3 regions of the Saccharopolyspora sp. NPDC047091 genome follow, and region 2 is predicted to be linked to each of the others. Evidence: riboswitches for the same ligand, from Rfam matches in the RefSeq annotation. Region 2 holds a riboswitch; each other region holds the start of a gene.
The links. Region 2 has a riboswitch for S-adenosylmethionine ahead of thrC (threonine synthase). Riboswitches for the same ligand answer to the same signal wherever they lie in the genome.
Positions count from the first base shown of each region.

Region 1: another riboswitch for S-adenosylmethionine. It lies ahead of ABZ805_RS07940 (aminotransferase class V-fold PLP-dependent enzyme); the one in region 2 lies ahead of thrC (threonine synthase).
Region 3: another riboswitch for S-adenosylmethionine. It lies ahead of ABZ805_RS17170 (methionine ABC transporter ATP-binding protein); the one in region 2 lies ahead of thrC (threonine synthase).

Region 1 is NZ_JBEYUS010000011.1:59,475-65,328, forward strand. It holds gene ileS (isoleucine--tRNA ligase) at 1-1,333, shown strand, start outside; SAM riboswitch class IV at 1,459-1,573, shown strand; gene ABZ805_RS07940 (aminotransferase class V-fold PLP-dependent enzyme) at 1,645-2,973, shown strand; gene lspA (signal peptidase II) at 3,008-3,721, shown strand; gene ABZ805_RS07950 (RluA family pseudouridine synthase) at 3,718-4,650, shown strand; gene ABZ805_RS07955 (hypothetical protein) at 4,748-5,119, shown strand; gene ABZ805_RS07960 (AsnC family protein) at 5,357-5,854, opposite strand, start outside.
Region 2 is NZ_JBEYUS010000006.1:43,022-48,875, reverse strand. It holds gene ABZ805_RS04915 (ComEA family DNA-binding protein) at 1-22, shown strand, start outside; gene ABZ805_RS04910 (ComEC/Rec2 family competence protein) at 19-2,388, shown strand; gene thrC (threonine synthase) at 2,445-3,713, opposite strand; SAM riboswitch class I at 3,726-3,853, opposite strand; gene holA (DNA polymerase III subunit delta) at 3,960-4,943, shown strand; gene rpsT (30S ribosomal protein S20) at 5,208-5,468, opposite strand; gene ABZ805_RS04890 (TSUP family transporter) at 5,697-5,854, shown strand, end outside.
Region 3 is NZ_JBEYUS010000036.1:33,323-39,176, reverse strand. It holds gene ABZ805_RS17185 (4-(cytidine 5'-diphospho)-2-C-methyl-D-erythritol kinase) at 1-942, opposite strand, end outside; gene ABZ805_RS17180 (MetQ/NlpA family ABC transporter substrate-binding protein) at 1,142-1,954, opposite strand; gene ABZ805_RS17175 (ABC transporter permease subunit) at 2,054-2,737, opposite strand; gene ABZ805_RS17170 (methionine ABC transporter ATP-binding protein) at 2,734-3,756, opposite strand; SAM riboswitch class I at 4,026-4,115, opposite strand; gene rsmA (16S rRNA (adenine(1518)-N(6)/adenine(1519)-N(6))-dimethyltransferase RsmA) at 4,317-5,192, opposite strand; gene ABZ805_RS17160 (transglycosylase family protein) at 5,339-5,854, opposite strand, start outside.

The DNA of each region.
Region 1 (5,854 bases), on a different contig from region 2:
CGTGGTCGCGCACGGCATCGTGCTCGGCGACGACGGCATGAAGATGTCGAAGTCGAAGAACAACTACCCGGACGTCAACGAGGTCTTCGACCGCGACGGTTCGGACGCGATGCGCTGGTTCCTGATGGCCAGCCCGATCCTGCGCGGCGGCGACCTCGTGGTCACCGAGCGCGGCATCCGGGATGCGGTGCGCCAGGCCGTGCTGCCGCTGTGGAACTCCTGGTACTTCCTGGCGCTGTACGCCAACGCCGAAGGCGTCGAGGGCCGGTTCCGGGTGGACAGCGAGCACGTGCTGGACCGCTACGTGCTCGCCAAGACCCACGAGCTCGTCGGCGACGTGCAGGCCGCGATGGACGTGTTCGACCCGGCGGGGGCGTGCGCCAGCGTCCGGGACTTCCTGGAGGTCCTGACGAACTGGTACGTGCGCCGCTCCCGGGACCGGTTCTGGGCCGGGGACGCCGATGCCATCGACACGCTGCACACCGTGCTGGAGGTGACCTCCCGGGTGGTGGCGCCGCTGCTGCCGCTGACCGCGGAGGCGGTGTGGCGCGGGCTCACCGGTGGCCGTTCGGTGCACCTGGCCGACTGGCCGCTGGTCGACGAGCTGCCCGCGGACGCGGCGCTGGTCTCGGCGATGGACCGGGTGCGGCAGGTGTGCTCCTCGGTGCTGGCCCTGCGGAAGTCGAACTCGCGGCGCGTCCGGCTGCCGCTGGCGAAGCTGGTCGTGGCCATGCCGGAAGCCGGCTCGCTGGAGCCGTTCGTGGACCTGATCCGGGACGAGGTGAACGTCAAGGAGGTCGAGCTGACCACCGACGTCGCCGCGCACGGCCGGTTCGAGATCGCCGTGAACGCCCGCGCCGCAGGACCCCGGCTCGGCAAGGACGTGCAGCGGGTGATCAAGGCCGTGAAGTCCGGCGACTGGACCCGGAACGCGGCGGGTGCCGTCGTCGCGGACGGCACCGAACTCCAGGAGGGCGAGTTCACCGAGCGGCTGGTGTCCACCGACTCCGGTGCCGCGGCCGCGCTGCCGGGCGGGGCCGGGCTGGTGGTGCTGGACTGCGACGTCACCTCGGAGCTGGCCGCCGAAGGCGTGGCCCGCGACCTGGTGCGCGTCGTGCAGCAGGCGCGCCGGGACGCCGGGTTCGAGATCTCCGACCGCATCCGCGTCGAGGTCTCCGCGCCCGCGGAGGTGCTGGCCGCGGTGGACGCGCACCGCGAGTTCATCGCCGCCGAAACCCTCGCCGATGTCGTGTCCGAGGGCGCGGCCGCGGGTGGTTCCGCGGGCAGCGTCGGGGACGGCGTGGACGTCTCGGTCGCCGTCGAACGCGTCTGATCGGCCGCCCCCGGGCGGGTCCGCGAGATCCTTCGCGGACCCGCCCGGACGGGCGTGGCACACCTCCCACTTCGCACCGGACGGTTGCGCGCGGCGGGGGGTGGTCCTTAAGGTTCGTCGTCGAAGGTCATGAGTGCCAGCGGGAAACCCCGGTTTGCTGGTCGGCAACCCTCCTACCGCGGTGGGGTGCCCCGGGTGAGGACCTGGCCGATCGCGCAGGGCGGTCGGCAAGCGCGGGCCCCGAATGCTCCGGGCCCGGTGAGGCCCCAGGAGGCATCGTGTCGTCAGCCGTTCGCTCCGCCGCCGGTGAGATCGCCGAAACCCCGATCTGGTCCGTCGTGGACTCCGTTCCCGTGGTGCCCGCGGTCGTCGGCGCGCAGCTCCAGGTCCCGCTGGTCACCGGCGGTTCCGCCGAGTACGCCAACCTGGACCACGGGGCCAGCGCGCCCTGCCTGAACGCGGTGCGCGACGCCGTGAACGAGCTGCTGCCCTGGTACGCCAGCGTGCACCGCGGCGCCGGGTTCGCCTCCCAGGTGTGCACCCGGGTCTACGAGGGCGCTCGGGACGTGCTGCGCCGGTTCGTCGGCGCCCGCCGCACCGACTCGGTGATCTTCACCCGGAACACCACGGACGCGCTGAACCTGCTGGCCGGTGCGCTGCCCGCGGACACCTCGGTGGTCGTGTTCGACACCGAGCACCACGCGGCGCTGCTGCCGTGGGCGGGGGAGCGGCTGCACCGCCTCGACATCCCGGAGAGCCCGCAGGACGCGGTGCGGCTGCTCGACGCCGCGCTCGCCGAGTGCGCCGACGGGCCGAAGCTCGCGGTGCTGACCGGCGCCTCCAACGTGACCGGCGAGCTGTGGCCGATCGCCGAACTCGCCCGCGTCGCGCGTGCGCACGGCGCCCGCACCGTGCTCGACGCCGCCCAGCTCGCCCCGCACCGCCCGATCCGCATCGCCGACCTCGGCGTGGACCACGCGGTGCTGTCCGGCCACAAGCTCTACGCCCCGTTCGGCGCGGGCGCGCTCATCGGCCGCGACGACTGGCTGGACCGGGCCGAGCCGTACCTGGCCGGGGGCGGCGCCACCCGCTCGGTCCCCGACGAGGGCGAGATCGACTGGAACACCGGTCCCGAACGGCACGAGGCCGGGTCGCCGAACACGGTCGGCGTGCACGCGCTCGCCAAGGCCTGCGAGGTGATCGCCGAGCACGCCGAGGCGATCGAGGGGCACGAGGACCTGCTGCTGCGCAGGCTCCGCGCCGGGCTCGCCACCGTGCCCGGGCTGCGCGAGCTGAGCCTGTTCGGGCCCGAGCACGACCGGGTCGGCGTGGTCGGCTTCACCGTGGACGGCCAGGACCCGGGCCTGCTGGCCGCGGCGCTGTCCGCGGAGCACGGCATCGGCGTGCGGGACGGGCTGTTCTGCGCGCACCGCGCCGTGCGGCACCTGCTGGCAGGCACCGACGCGCAGCGCGCGGTCCGGATCAGCCTCGGCCTCGGCACCACCGTCGAGCACGTGGACCGGATCGTCACCGCGCTGCGCGAGCTGGTCGCCCACGGGCCGCAGTGGAGCTACGAACTGGACGGCGGCCGCTGGGTGCCCGCCGACGATCCGCGCGAGTTCCCCGCCGCGTTGGCGTGAGCCGCTGCGAACGACCGATCGGCGGTCGGGGAGAATGGGCCGGGTGAACACCGAGCAGTCCGACTCCGAGCAGCCCGGATCGAACCCCGCCGACGGCGCGGGCTCGACCTCAGAACCGGAAGCGCGACCCGCCGCGGGCGGGGACGGCGGTACCGCCGCAGGCGAGCCGGACTCGGGTTCGGACGTCGCCGGGGCGACCGCGGTCGAACCCGCCGGTGGCCGCGCGCCGCGGAAGCTGCTGGTCCTGCTGTTCGGGGTGGCGGCGCTGCTGCTGGCCGCGGACGTGCTGACCAAGATCGCCGCCGTCGCCCGGCTCGACGGGCGGCCACCGCTGGAGCTGTTCGGCGGTGCCGTGTACCTGGTGCTGGTGCGCAACCCGGGGGCCGCGTTCTCGCTGGCCACCGGCATGACCTGGCTGCTGGCGCTGCTGGCGATCGCCGTCGTCGGCGTCATCGTGTGGCTGGCGCCGAAGCTGCGCTCCACCGGCTGGGCCGTGGGGCTCGGCCTGGTGCTGGGCGGGGCCTGCGGGAACCTGGTCGACCGGCTGTTCCGGGAACCGGGGCCGCTGCGCGGGCACGTGGTGGACTTCGTGTCGCTGTTCGCGCCGGACGGCAGCGTGTGGCCGGTGTTCAACGTCGCCGACTCGTCCATCGTGTGCGGCGGAATCCTCGTGGTGCTCCTGTCGCTGTTCGGCCGGGATTACGACGGCTCCGTGCACACCCGCAAGAAGCGCGAGGACCGGGCATGAGCGATCTGCGGATGCTCCCGGTCCCGGACGGCCTCGAAGGCATGCGGGTCGATGCGGGTCTGGCGAAGCTGCTCGGGCTGTCCCGGAGCACGGTGGCGGGGCTCGCCGAATCCGGTGAGGTGCTGCTGGACGGCGCCCCCGTCGGCAAGTCGGACCGGCTCATCGCGGGCGGACTGGTGGAGGTGACGCTGCCCGCGGCCCGGCCGGAACCGGAAGTGGTCGCGGTCCCGGTGGAAGGCCTGCGGATCCTGCACCAGGACGACGACATCGTCGTGGTGGACAAGCCCATCGGCGTCGCCGTGCACCCCAGCCCCGGCTGGGAGGGACCCACCGTGATCGGCGGGCTCGCCGCGGCGGGCGTGCAGATCGCGACCTCGGGCGCCGCGGAGCGCCAGGGCGTGGTGCACCGGCTCGACGCGGGCACCACCGGCGTCATGGTCGCGGCGAAGAGCGAGCACGCCTACACCGCGCTGAAGCGGGCCTTCAAGGAACGCACCGTGGAGAAGCGCTACCACGCGCTGGTGCAGGGCCACCCCGATCCGAGCAGCGGCACCATCGACGCGCCGATCGACCGGCACCCCAAGCACGACTACAAGTTCGCCGTGGTCAGCGGTGGCAAGCCGAGCATCACCCACTACGAGACGGTGGAGGCGTTCCGCGCCGCGTCCTTGGTGGACGTGAAGCTGGAGACCGGGCGCACGCACCAGATCCGGGTGCACTTCTCCGCGGTCCGGCATCCGTGCGCGGGCGATCTCACCTACGGGGCGGACCCGGTGCTGGCGCGGCGGCTGCAGCTGGGCAGGCAGTGGCTGCACGCCCGGATGCTGGGCTTCGAGCACCCCGCCGACGGGCAGTGGGTGACGTTCACCAGCGACTACCCGGACGATCTGCAGCACGCCCTCGACGTCCTGCGCGAACAGGACTCCTGAGCCGCTCTCGCCGCGCCTTGTGATGATCTTCGTCCAGGCGCGGTCGGACGATCGCGTAGCGTGGTCGTACTGATCCAGGAGCGGTGGGGAGGGGCCGATGACCCAGGCCGGAGCGGGCGGGGCGTTCGACGGGCGTCGCGAGGAGTTCACCGACGACACGCCGACGCCGCCGACGGGCCTGTCGTTGGGCGGTTCGCCGCCGCCTGGACCCGCGCGGCGGGACGGGCGCGCGGAGGCCGAGGACTGGCCCACCACCGATGCGGAGCGGACCGATCCGGGCCAGCTGGGGCTCGCGGAGCTGCTCGCGGCCGAGGACGTCGGCCGCGCGGGCCCGGCGGTGCTGGGCGCGGACCCCGTCGCGGATTCATCGGCGGACGCAGGGGACTGGCCCACCCTCCAGCGCCGCGAACGCCGTCCCGAGCGCCCTCGCCCCGGCCCCCTCGACTGGGTCCGCCGCCGCACCACCTGACAGTCCACATTGGATCGAACCGCCGCGACTCTGCGCTGGGCCAGGTCTTTTTCGCCTGTCAGCGGCGAAGCCGCTGAGCGGAGACCACCCGAGCAACCGGCACCGCAGCGGGTTCTCAGCGGGTTCCTCGCGAGGACAGCGATTTCTCCTGTGGCGGAGCCACCGGTGAAATCGATCCCGCAGCGAGGGGCCCGCTGAGGTTCCGCCACCCGCCCCCACCGAGCAGAACGAGCCGGATCAGAGATCAGTGATGTCCCAGTGCAGGGTTCGGTGTTCGTCTCCTGGTCTCATGGTCCACCGCACCGTGGACAGCTCGGTGTCCTCCGGCAGCACGTAGACGGTGTGCCCGCCCGCGGTTTCGCCGGGCGGGACGCCGATGCGGTGCGGCGGCCGGGAGGACAGCGCGACCGGTGCTTTGCCCACGGTGGAGCCGTCTTCGGCGACCAGCACCAGGTAGAGGTCGGGCAGCGAGGTGAACGGCATGGGGCTGCGGTTGGTGAGCTCGGTGTGCACGACGACGGAGCGTTCGCCTTCTTGCAGCTGGTAGCCGGCGGCGGTGTACAGGAAGTCGGCGGGGTCGACGACTTCGACGAGCTGGATGGTGATCCGCTCGCCTTCGGGGCCGTCCACGTCGAGCTTGGTGCCGACCTTGCCGGTGCGGGCCGCGGCGGGCACCGCGGTCTTGGCGGTGGGTGCGTGCGGGTTCGCGACCTGCTGGGTCTGCTGGTTCTGCGG
Region 2 (5,854 bases):
CCGCGACCTGGTCCAGGTGTGAAGGTCACGTCCTACCCCCGGACCGGCGTGCTCGACCTGCGACTGGTGCCCGCGGCCGTGGTGACCTGGTCGGTGACGCTGGCCGGTCTGCTCGGCGGGTGGGGCGTGGCGGCCGCGCTGGCGATCTCTGCGGTGGTGCTGCTGCCGCTGGTGCGGGCGAGGCGGGCCCGGCGCTGGCGCAACGGGTTGCTGGTGGTGCTGGTCCTGACCGGGATCACCGCGACCGGCGTGGGCATCCGGACCCACTCGGTCGCCGTGCACCCGCTGCACCTCGCCGCGCAGCAGGGCGAACGGGTAGTGGTGCGGGCGTCGCTCACCGCACGCCCGAAACCGCTGCGGGGAGCGTCCTACGGCGCTCGGCGCGCCCAGGACCGCTCGGTGGTGCCGGTGCGGCTGCACTCGGTCGACGTCGGCGACCGGCGGATCGCGGCCGGCGGCCGGGCGCTGCTCCTGGTGCCGACGGAACCGTGGCGCTCGCTGATCGCGGGCCAGCAGGTGACCGCCACCGGGCGAGCCGCGCCGCCGCGCGGCGGGGAACTGCTGACCGCCGCGATCCAAGTCGGCCAGGGACCGGAGCAGGTGCGCCCGGCACCGGGCTGGCAGCGGGTCGCGGAGGGCCTGCGGGACGGCCTGCGCTCGACCTCCCGGACCGTGCTGGGTCCGGAAGCGGCGGGCCTGCTGCCGGGGCTGGTCGTCGGCGACACCGGGCTGCTGCCACCGGAAGTGGTGGAGCAGTTCGAGACCGCCGGGCTGACGCACCTGATGGCGGTGTCCGGGGCGAACCTGGCCATCGTGTGCGGGGCGGTGCTGCTGGCACTGCGCCTGATCGGTGCGGGACCGGTGCCGTGCGCGGTCGGTGCCGGGGTGGCGATGGCCGGGTTCGTGGTGCTCGCGGGACCCGAACCGAGCGTGCTGCGGGCCGCCGTGATGGGCGCGATCACGCTGTTCGCGCTGGCACTGGGCCGCGAGCGCTCGGCACTGCCGACCTTGGCGGGCAGCGTCATCGGCCTGCTGCTGCTCGCTCCCGGGCTGGCGACCACGGCGGGGTTCGCGCTGTCGGTGGCGGCGACGGCGGGACTGGTGCTGCTGGCACCCGGCTGGTCGGCGGCGCTGCACGCCAGGGGAGTGCCGGTCGGGCTCGCCGAGGCTCTCGCGGTGCCCGCGGCGGCGCACCTGGTCACCGCGCCGCTGGTGGCCGCGATCTCCGGACAGGTCAGCCTGGTCGCGGTGGTGGCGAACCTGCTGGCCGGGCCGCTCGTGGCACCCGCGACGGTGCTCGGGGTCGCGGCGACGGTGGTGGCCCCGTGGTGGGCACTGCCGGCGAAGGCGCTGGTGTGGCTGGCAGGACCCGAACTGGAGTGGGTGCTCGCGGTCGCCCGGCACTCGGCGGCCGTGCCGGGGGCGGTCGTCGACTGGCCGTCCGGTGCGGTGGGCGGGATCGCGCTGGCGGTGCTCTCAGCGGTGCTGCTGATCGTGCTGCGCGGCCGCATCGCCCGGCTGGTGCTGATCAGCGCGGTGCTGGTCGTCGTGGTGGTGGTGATCCCGGTCCGCCAGCAGGTGTTCCCCTGGCCGGCGCCGGGGTGGTCGATGGTCGCCTGCGACGTGGGGCAGGGCGACGGGCTGGTGCTGGCCACCGGGCGGGACCGGGAAGCGGTCGTGGTCGACACCGGACCGGACCCGGCGCTGATGGCGGAGTGCCTGCGCCGCTTGCGGATCCGCAGCGTCCCGCTGGTGGTGCTGACCCACCTGCACGCCGACCACGTCGGCGGCATCTCGGCGGTGCTGTCCGGGCGGCAGGTCGGTGCGGTCGCGGTCGGGCCGTTGGACGAACCGGCCTGGGCGGCCCGGGAAGTGCGGGCGGCCGCCCGCACGCACCGGGCACCCGTCATCCCGCTGCGCGCGGGACAGCGGTTGCAGTGGCCGGAACTGGTGCTCGACGTGCTCGGGCCGCGGGGAGCGCTCGCCCGCAGCACGTCCGCGGAGGACGCCAACGACGCGTCGCTGGTGGTCAAGGCGACCACCCGGGCGGGACGGGTGCTGCTGACCGGGGACATCGCGCTGCCCGGGCAGGCCGCGCTGCTCACGTCAGGTGCGGACCTGCGGGCGGAGGTGCTCAAGGTGCCGCACCACGGGTCCCGGTTCACGACGCCGCGGCTGCTCGCACAGGTGCGCCCGCGGCTGGCGGTGATCAGCGTCGGCGCCGGGAACGACTACGGCCACCCGAGCCCGCTCATCCTGGGCGAGCTGCAGCGGCTGGGTGCGCGGATCCACCGCACGGACCGGTCCGGGGACATCGCGATCGTCCCGGGCCGTGGCGGGAGCACCGCGGTGGAGCGGGGCGATCCGCTGCGGCCGGACGAGAAGTGACCGGCGCACCGGTCCGGGACCGTGGGCCGCGGTGCTCCGCGGCCCACGGCCACCGATCACAGGCCGAGGGCCTCGTTCACGGCATCGGTGTTCGGGGCGACGGTCGCCTTCGGACCGACCTGGTCCTGCACGGCGTCCAGCGTCTTGAGGCCGTCGCCGGTGATGAGCAGCACCGTCTCCTGGTCCGGGTCGATCTGACCGGCCTCGATGAGCTTCTTCGCGGTCGCGACGGTGACGCCACCGGCGGTCTCGGCGAAGATCCCCTCGGTGCGGGCCAGCAGCCGGATACCGGCGACGACCTCCTCGTCGGTGACGTCCTCGATGGCCCCGCCGGTGCGCCGGACCACGTCCAGCACGTACGGGCCGTCGGCGGGAGCACCGATCGCCAGCGAACGCGCGATGGTGTCCGGGCGGACCGGCTGCACCACGTCGTGGTTCTGCTTGAACGCGCTGGCCACCGGCGAGCAACCGTTGGCCTGCGCGCCGAAGATCCGGTACGGGCTCTGCTCGACCAGACCGGTCTGGCCGAGCTCGCGGAAGCCCTTGTCCACCTTGGTCAGCTGCGAACCGGAGGCGATGGGCACCACGATCTGCTCCGGCAGCCGCCAGCCGAGCTGCTCAGCGACCTCGAACCCGAGGGTCTTGGAGCCCTCCGAGTAGTACGGCCGCACGTTGACGTTGACGAACGCCCAGTCCTCGTGCTCGGCGGCGAGCTCGGTCGCCAGCCGGTTCACATCGTCGTAGTTGCCGTCCACCGCGAGCAGCGAGCCGTCGTAGACCGCGCTCATCAGGATCTTCGCCCGCTCCAGGTTGGACGGGACGAGGACCACCGAGTCCCAGCCGGCGCGGGCCGCGGCGGCGGCGACGGCGTTGGCGAGGTTGCCGGTGGACGGGCAGGCCAGCACCTTGAACCCGAACTCGCGGGCGGCGGCCAGCGCGACCGCGACCACGCGGTCCTTGAAGGAGTGCGTCGGGTTGCCGGTGTCGTCCTTGATCCAGATCCGCTTGACGCCGAGCGCCTTCGCGAGGTTGTCCGCGCGCACCAGCCGGGTACAGCCGGGCTCGGTGTTCGGGTGCTCCTCGACGTTCGTCGGCACCGGCAGCAGCTTCTTGTAGCGCCAGATGGAGCGGGGGCCTGCCTCGATGTCCTCGCGGCGGATGCGCCCGAAGTCGTAGGCGACCTCCAGCGGCGAGAAGTCCTCCAGGGACACGAACTCGGGCGCCAGCGGCTGGCGGTGCCCCTCTTCCTTCGACACCAGCTCGACGGCCGGACCGAGGTCGTAGGTCTTGCCGGTGGAGTTCGGGGCATGGGCGGCAGCGGTCATCGCGAGGTCCTTTCCTCATCTGTCCCGCGGGCGGGTCGGAGTTGGCACCAATTTCTTCGACTACCTCGCGAATGCCGCGAAAGGTCGAGATGGTTGCCGGGGCTTCATCGGGCCGTTCCCTCTGCCCCTCTGGATGAGCTATTCGGTTGTGGCTGCAACGTTACGGGAGGCCGCCGCGTCCTGGCCAGCACGGGTACCGGCGCACGGACCGGCGGTGGTGTCGCAGGGTCGTGCGACGATGCCCCTATGAGTTCGCCGTCGGTGGTCTGCGATCCGCTGCACCTGATCCTCGGGGACGAGGAACTGCTGGTGGAGCGCGCGCTGTGGGAGGCGGTCGGAGCGGCCCGCGCGGCCGATCCGGAAACCGAGCTGCGCAGGATCAAGGTGAGTGAACTCACCCCGCCGGAGCTGGACGAACTGCTGAGCCCCTCGTTGTTCGCCGAAGGCCGCGTGGTGGCGCTGGAAGCCGCTCAGGACGCGGGCAAGGAGATCGCCGAGGCGATCCTGTCGCACGCGCGGCAGCCCGCGGACGGCGTGGTGCTGGTGATCGTGCACAGCGGAGGCGGCCGTGGGAAGAACGCCAAGGAGTTGCCGAGCGCGTTGCGCAAGCTCAACGCCCGCGTCACCGAGTGCAACAAGATCACGAAGGGGCCGCAGCGAGAGGCGTTCGTCAAGGACGAGGTGCGTCGCGCGGGTGGCCGCATCGATGCCGCCGGAGTCGGCGCGCTGATCGAGACGGTCGGCTTCGACCTGCGCGAGCTGTCCTCGGCGGCCTCCCAGCTGGTCGCCGACACCGGCGGGAAGATCGACGAGTCGGAGGTGCGCCGCTACCACCGCGGCCGCGCCGAGGTGACCGGCTTCGCGGTGGCCGAGAAAGCCGTCACCGGTGACCTGGCCGGAGCGCTGGAAGCGCTGCGCTGGGCGCTCCAGCTGGGCGTCGCGCACGTGCTGATCGCGGACGCCCTGGCCGATTCGGTGCGCACCATCGGCCGCGTCGCCGCCTACGGCCGAGGCGACCCGTTCCGGCTCGCCGGAGACCTCGGCATGCCCGCGTGGAAGGTGAAGAAGGCGCAGGCGCAGGCCAGGGGCTGGAGCAGCGCCACCGTCGCTGAGGCGTTGCGCGCGGTCGCCGTGCTGAACGCGGACGTCAAGGGCATGGCCGCCGACGCGGACCACGCGCTGGAGCGCGCCGTGCTGCGGCTGGTCGAACTGCACTCCTCCCGGAACTGACCCGCGGTCGTCACCCGGCGAGCCCTGCCCGCACCGTCCGGCGACGATCATCGCCGGTGCGCGGTGCGCGGTGCGCGGTGCGCGGTGCGCGGTGCGCGGTGCGCGGTGCCGCACGAACGGCACGCGAGCCCTCAACCCCGCGCGCGAAAACCACTGAGCCCGCGACCTGCCCCCCAGAACGCGAAACGGGGCCCGTCCCCGGAAGGACGGACCCCGCTTCGGGCCGGTGCGCGTGCCGGACGGAGGGCCCGGCCGCGCTCGGGCTCAGAGCTTGTTGACGGCCTGCGCCAGCGCCGACTTCTTGTTCGCGGCCTGGTTGGCGTGGATGACGCCCTTGCCGGCGGCCTTGTCCAGGGTGCGCGAGGCGGCGCGCTGCAGCTCCAGGGCCTTGTCCTTGTCACCGGCGGCAACGGCCTCGCGGAACTTGCGGATGGCGGTCTTGACCGACGACTTCACCGACTTGTTGCGCAGGCGGTTGCGCTCGTTGGTCTTGATCCGCTTCATCTGAGACTTGATGTTGGCCACTGGGGCGCCTCTTTCCTCGATCGGATTCGTCGTGCCGCGCTGAATCGGCGCTGCCGCACCGGAGCTCGACGGCCCGCGGTGTGCGCAGCTTTCCTCCCTGGCGGAACGCCGCACGGCACGGTCGACGATCCTAGCAACGGTGCTCGTGCCGGCCCGCGTCGGCATCGGGTGCGAGGACGCTCACACGACAGGACTCGATCGGTGGTCGGCGGCATAGGCTCGCGCCCCGTGTTCACCCCATTGGATTGGCCCGGCTTCGCCGATCTCTCCTTGGCCGGGCTCGTCTTCCTGTGCTGCGCGGCGTTCCTCGCCGGAGCGGTGGACGCGATCGTCGGGGGCGGCGGCCTGATCCAGCTGCCCGCGATGCTGCTGCTGGTGCCCGGCGG
Region 3 (5,854 bases), on a different contig from region 2:
CGGCGGGGTGGGCCGGTCGGCGCGGTCGTCGCCGACGACCCGCGCGCCGGGCACCGGGCCCTGCGCGACCCGCACGGTGCGGCACACGCCCGCGCCGGACAGCTCGGCGGCCACCCGGACCGCCGCGTCGTTGTCGGTGCACAGGAACGCGCAGGTCGGCCCGGAACCGGACACGATCCCGGCGAGCGCGCCCGCCTCCACGCCGGCGCGCAGCGTGCGGCGCAGGTTCGGCCGCAGCGACACGGCCGCGGACTGCAGGTCGTTGCCCAGCAGCAGCGCCAGCTGCCGCGGATCGCCGGAGGCCAGCGCCTCCAGCAGCGGTTCGACTTCGCCGACGCGGTGCGGGCCGGTGTCGCCGCGCAGCCGGTCCAGCTCGGCGTACACGCCGGGGGTCTCCAGGCCGCGCCGGTCCAGCGCGATCACCCAGTGGAAGGTGTGCCTGGCCAGCACCGGGACCAGCCGCTCCCCGCGACCGGTGCCGAGCGCGGTCCCGCCCAGCAGCGAGAACGGCACGTCGCTGCCGATCTTCGCGGCGATGTCGGCGAGGTCGTCCCGGCCGATCTCCAGCCGCCACAGCGTGTTCAGCGCCAGCAGCGCGGCGGCCGCGTCGGCACTGCCGCCCGCCATGCCGCCCGCGACCGGGATGCCTTTGCGGATGGTCAGCTGCACGCCCGGTTCCTCCGGGTCGCGCCCGGAGTGCTCGGCGAGGAGCTGCACGGCCCGCCACGCGAGGTTGCTCGGCCCGGTCGGGACCGAGTCGGCGCCTTCGCCGTGCACCTCGATGCCGGGTTCGTCGGCGGTGCGGACCGTCACCTCGTCGGTGAGCGAGAGCGCTTGGAAGACGGTGACCAGCTCGTGGTAGCCGTCCGGGCGGGTATCGCCGACCGACAGGTGCAGGTTCACCTTGGCCGGGACACGCACGGTGATGGGGGTGGGTACCACGGAGAGCACCCCTAGAGCGTACGTGTCCGCGCGAGCCCGGTGCCGCCCCAGCACCCGACTTCACAGCGGAACCTCCGCGCACCCGGCCGGAACTCCCGGCCGGGCGACGCCCCCGCCACCAGGTGGATCTTCATCTGCCCCGGCCCGGACGCACCGCGGCCCCCGCACGTCCGCGCGGGGGCCGCCGATCCGGGATCGATCAGGAAGCGGGGATCACCGAGATGCCGCCGTAGGTCTTGGTGATGAAGTCCTTGACCTCCGGGGAGCGCAGCAGCTCCGCCAGCTTCTGCACCCGCGGGTCCTTCGCCATCGCGGGCGAGGCGACGAGGCCGTTGGCGTACGGGTTGTTCTCCGCGCTCTCCACCGCGATCGGGTCCTTCAGCCCGGCCTTGAGCGCATAGTTGCCGTTCACGATCGCCGCGTCGACGTCGTCGACCGAGCGGGGCAGCTGGTCGCTGGAGAGCTCCTGGAACCGGATGTTCTTCGGGTTCTCCGCCACGTCGCGCACCCCGGCGCCCTGCTCTGCGCCCGGCTTCAGCTTGATGACTCCGTTGTTCTGCAGCAGTTCCAGGCTGCGGGTCTGGTTCGACGGGTCGTTGGGCAGCGCGATCCGCGCCCCGTTCGGCAGCTCCTGGAGGGACTTCACCTTCTTGGAGTAGACCGACAGCGGTTCGAGGTGCACCGTCTGCACCCATTCGAACTCACCGCCGCGCTGCGCCTGGTACTCCGCCAGGTACGGCTTGTGCTGGTAGTAGTTCGCGTCCAGCTCGCCGTTGGCGACGGCCTCGTTGGGCCGGTTGTAGTCGTCGAACTTCTCGATCTCGATCTCGATGCCGGCCTGCTCGGCGAGGTGGTCCTTGACGAACTGGAGGATCTCGCCGTGCGGCTGCGGGCTGACGCCGATGGTCAGCGGGGCCTCGGGGTCCTGCGCGGCGGGCGTGCCGGAGGCGCCGCAACCGGCCAGTGCCAGCGTCGCAGCGGTGAGCACCACGGCCAGGGAGCGAAAACGCATCGATCGCGTCCTTTCTGGAGGGCCGACCGGTGACGTGCACCGGCGGCCGGCGGGGATCGCACGTCCCCGCCGTCGGAGTGTTCCTGGTGAGCTGCGGGCCTAGCCGGTCGCGCTGCGGCGGCGGTCCACTGCTTTGGCGGTGATGTCGGTGAGCAGCTGCATGGCGAAGGCCAGCACGGCCAGCACCACCACCGAGCCGTACAGCACGCGCTCGTCGTACGCCTGGTAGCCGTCCTGGATGGCGGTGGTCCCCAGCCCGCCACCGCCGATGGCGCCGGCCATCGCCGCGTAGCCGATGAGCGCGACGGCGGTGACGCCGACGGCCCCGACCAGCGCGGCGCGGGCCTCGCCGAGCAGCACGGTCCACACGATCCGCCACCGGCTCGAACCGGTGGTGATCGCGGCTTCGACGACGGTGAAGCTCACTTCCCGCAACGCGTTCTGCGTCAACCGCGCGAAGAACGGCACGGCGCCGACGACCAGCGGGACGATCACCGCGGTGCTGCCGATGGACGTGCCCACCAACAACCTGGTGAAGGAGGCCAGCACCACCAGCAGCACCACGAACGGCACGGACCGCACCACGTCGACGACCACACCGAGGATCCGGTGCAGCGTCGGACGCGGGCTGAGCCCGACCGGAGAACTCAGGTGCAGGAACACGCCCAGCGGCAGTCCACCGAGGACCGCCAGCAGCGTCGAGACCAGCACCATGTAGAGCGTTTCGGCGGTGGCACCGCCGAGCAGCTCCGCTACTTCCGCCCAAGGGGTCGGATCACTCACGCCGCGACTCCATCAACACTGACCGGGGTGCGCCGCACGTGCGCGTCCCGGTCGACCATCCACTTCAGGGCCGACTCGGACCGCTCACCGGCGAGTCCGATGCGGAACTTCGCCACCGGGGTGTCGCCGAGCCGGGTGAGCCCGCCGCCGAGGATGGACAGCTCCACCCCGAACCGGCTCGCGGCCTCGGGCAGCAGCGCGCCGACGGCGGCGAAGCCGACGAGGACCACTTCGGCGACCACGTCGTGGCGCACCCCGGGCACGACCGGTGCCTGGTCGGTCTCGGGCAGCAGGCTGGTGCTGACCCGGCTGCCGGGTTCGGCGACGAGGTCGAGCACCTTGCCGTGCTCGACGAGCTTGCCGCCTTCGAGCACCGCCACGTCGTCGGCGATGCGCCGCACCACGCCCATGTCGTGGGTGACCACCAGAACGGTGACGCCCAGTTCGGAGCGGGCCCGGTCCAGCACGGTGAGCACCGAGTCGGTGGTGCCCGGGTCCAGCGCCGAGGTCGGCTCGTCGGCCAGCAGCACCGAGGGCTTGGCGGCCAGCGCGCGGGCGACCGCGATGCGCTGCCGCTGCCCGCCGGAGAGCCGGTCCGGGTAGATCGGCGCCTTCTCGGTGAGCCCCACCAGGTCGAGCAGTTCGGCGACGCGGCTGCGGCGCTGCGGCGCGGGCATCCCGGCGGCTTCCAGCGGGAGCGCCACGTTGCCCGCGGCGGTGCGCTGCCGCAGCAGCGAGTCGCCCTGGGGAACGACGCCGATGTGGCGGCGGGCGGCGCGCAGCGCGGCGCCTTCGAGGGAGACGAGGTCGGTGCCGTCGACGCGGATGGCGCCGCGGTCCGGCTTCTCCAGCAGGGCGATGCACCGGGCGAGGGTGGACTTGCCCGCGCCGCTGGGTCCGACGACGCCGAGCACGGCGCCCGCCGGGACCTCCAGCGACACGTCGTCGAGGGCGACGACGTCGGACCGGTCGGACTGGTCGGGCCGGAAGGACTTGGTGAGGTTCTCGACTGTGATCACGATCGCGCTCCGCATCAGCTCACGCCGACCTGCGGACATGCCGCGGCCGGGCGGGGAGGAACAGAAGGGCCTGGTGGGGCGGTGACGACTGGGGCCGTCAGCCGGCGAGGCGACAGGCCGTCGTGGTGCGGCGTCCGTGATCGATAACCCGGCGCTGGGTCAACGCGAGCCCGTGCGGACCGGAGCCGACGCGAGCGCGACCACCGCGGGCCCGCCTGCGGCTGGACCGGGGCGCACGTTCACCTGCGAGCAGAGTTTCAGACACCACAACTCCATCGACCCTGGCGTTAGCACCTGCTCCGGTGGAGTGGTTGCTGCGGCGTCGTGGAGCCAGGTCTCTCAGCCGCTCGGGATGGATTTCCCGAATAGTAGAACGCAGCGGCGTCGGGAGGCGCAAGCCAAAAGCCGTCACTATGTGGAATCGTTTGACAAATCACATCCCCCTACTGAGCAGGAGACATGTCTGGTCGTGAATATTCCAGTGACCTTATGTGAGCAGCGCTACGGTTTTCCGCCTGGACGGAGCAACGCGACCCCCGAGGGTGCGACGCAGCGGAACGTCAGCGCGCCGATCCCGCGCCCGCCTCGGCCACCCGGGCGAAATCGGCCACCGTGAGCTGCTCGCCGCGCGCCGACGGGTCCACCCCGGCCGCCCGCAGCACCTCCTCGGCGCGCGCCGCCGAACCGGCCCAGCCGGACAGCGCCGCCCGCAAGGTCTTGCGCCGCTGCGCGAACGCCGCGTCCACCGCCGCGAACACCTGCGCCCGGGGCGCCGCCGACGGCGGGTCCACCCGGGAGAAGGACACCAGCCCGGAATCCACGTTCGGCACCGGCCAGAACACGTTGCGCGGCACCGGACCCGCGCGCCGGACGTCGGCGAACCACGCGGCCTTCACGCTCGGCACCCCGTAGGTGCGGCCGCCCGGCTTCGCGGCCAGCCGGTCGGCGACCTCGGACTGCACCATCACCAGACCGGTGCGCAGCGACGGCAGCTCCGCCAGCAGGTGCAGCACCACCGGCACCGCCACGTTGTACGGCAGGTTCGCGACCAGCGCGGTCGGCTGCGGCTCGGCGAAGTCGGCGGCCCGCACCCGCAGCGCGTCGGCGGGCAGCACCCGCAACCGGTCCCGCAGTTCGGGGGCGAATTCGGCGGCGGTGCGCGGCAACCGCTCGGCGAGCACCGGGTCGATCTCCACCGCCACCACTCCGGCGGACTCCGGCAGCAGCGCCAAGGTCAGCGAGCCCAGCCCGGGACCGACCTCCAGCACCACGTCCTCCGCGGTGAGACCGGCCGCCCCGACGATGCGGCGCACCGTGTTCGAGTCGTGCACGAAGTTCTGGCCGAGCCGTTTCGTCGGCCGGATCCCGAGTTCCCCCGCCAGCCGGCGAACATCGGCCGGCCCGAGCAACCGCGCCTGGTTCGCGTGCTGTTCCACGAGGTCAAAGCTACCCGCGCCCGCTTCCCGCACCGCGCCCGCCCTCCCCCGCGCTGATCAGGGCCGCGCCGATCAGGGCCGCGAACGCGAACGACCGGTCACCGGCACGAGGCCGATGACCGGTCGGGGAACGCGGAGGTCGCCGCTCAGCCGAGGCCGAGCTTCGAGGAGCAACCCGGCCAGGCGCCGTAGCTGCCGCCGCGGGCGTCGCGCACCTTGGTGGCCACCGAGATCTGCTGCTCCCGGCTCGCCTGGTGCGGGTAGGCCGCGTACTGGTCGCCGCCGTAGGCGTCCCAGGTGCTCTTGTCGAACTGGAGGCCGCCGTAGTAGCCGTTGCCGCTGTTGATCGACCAGTTGCCGCCGGCCTCGCACTGCACCAACTTGTCCCAGACGGCGCTGTTCGGCGGCTGCTTGGTGCCGACGCGGACGACCTTCTCGGTCGGCTCCTTGGTGATCTTCTCGCCGACCGCTTCGCGACCGGTCTCCTCGCCGTTGCGAGTGCTCACCCGGGTGAAGACGATCTTCTCGCCGGGCGTGCCCGGGTTCTCGACCTTCTCCTCGCCCTTGAGCATGGAGTCGTCTTCGATCTCCTTGACCGGCGGCTCGATCGGCACGGTCACGTTGACCACGGTGCTGCCGGTGCGATCGATCTGCACCGTGGC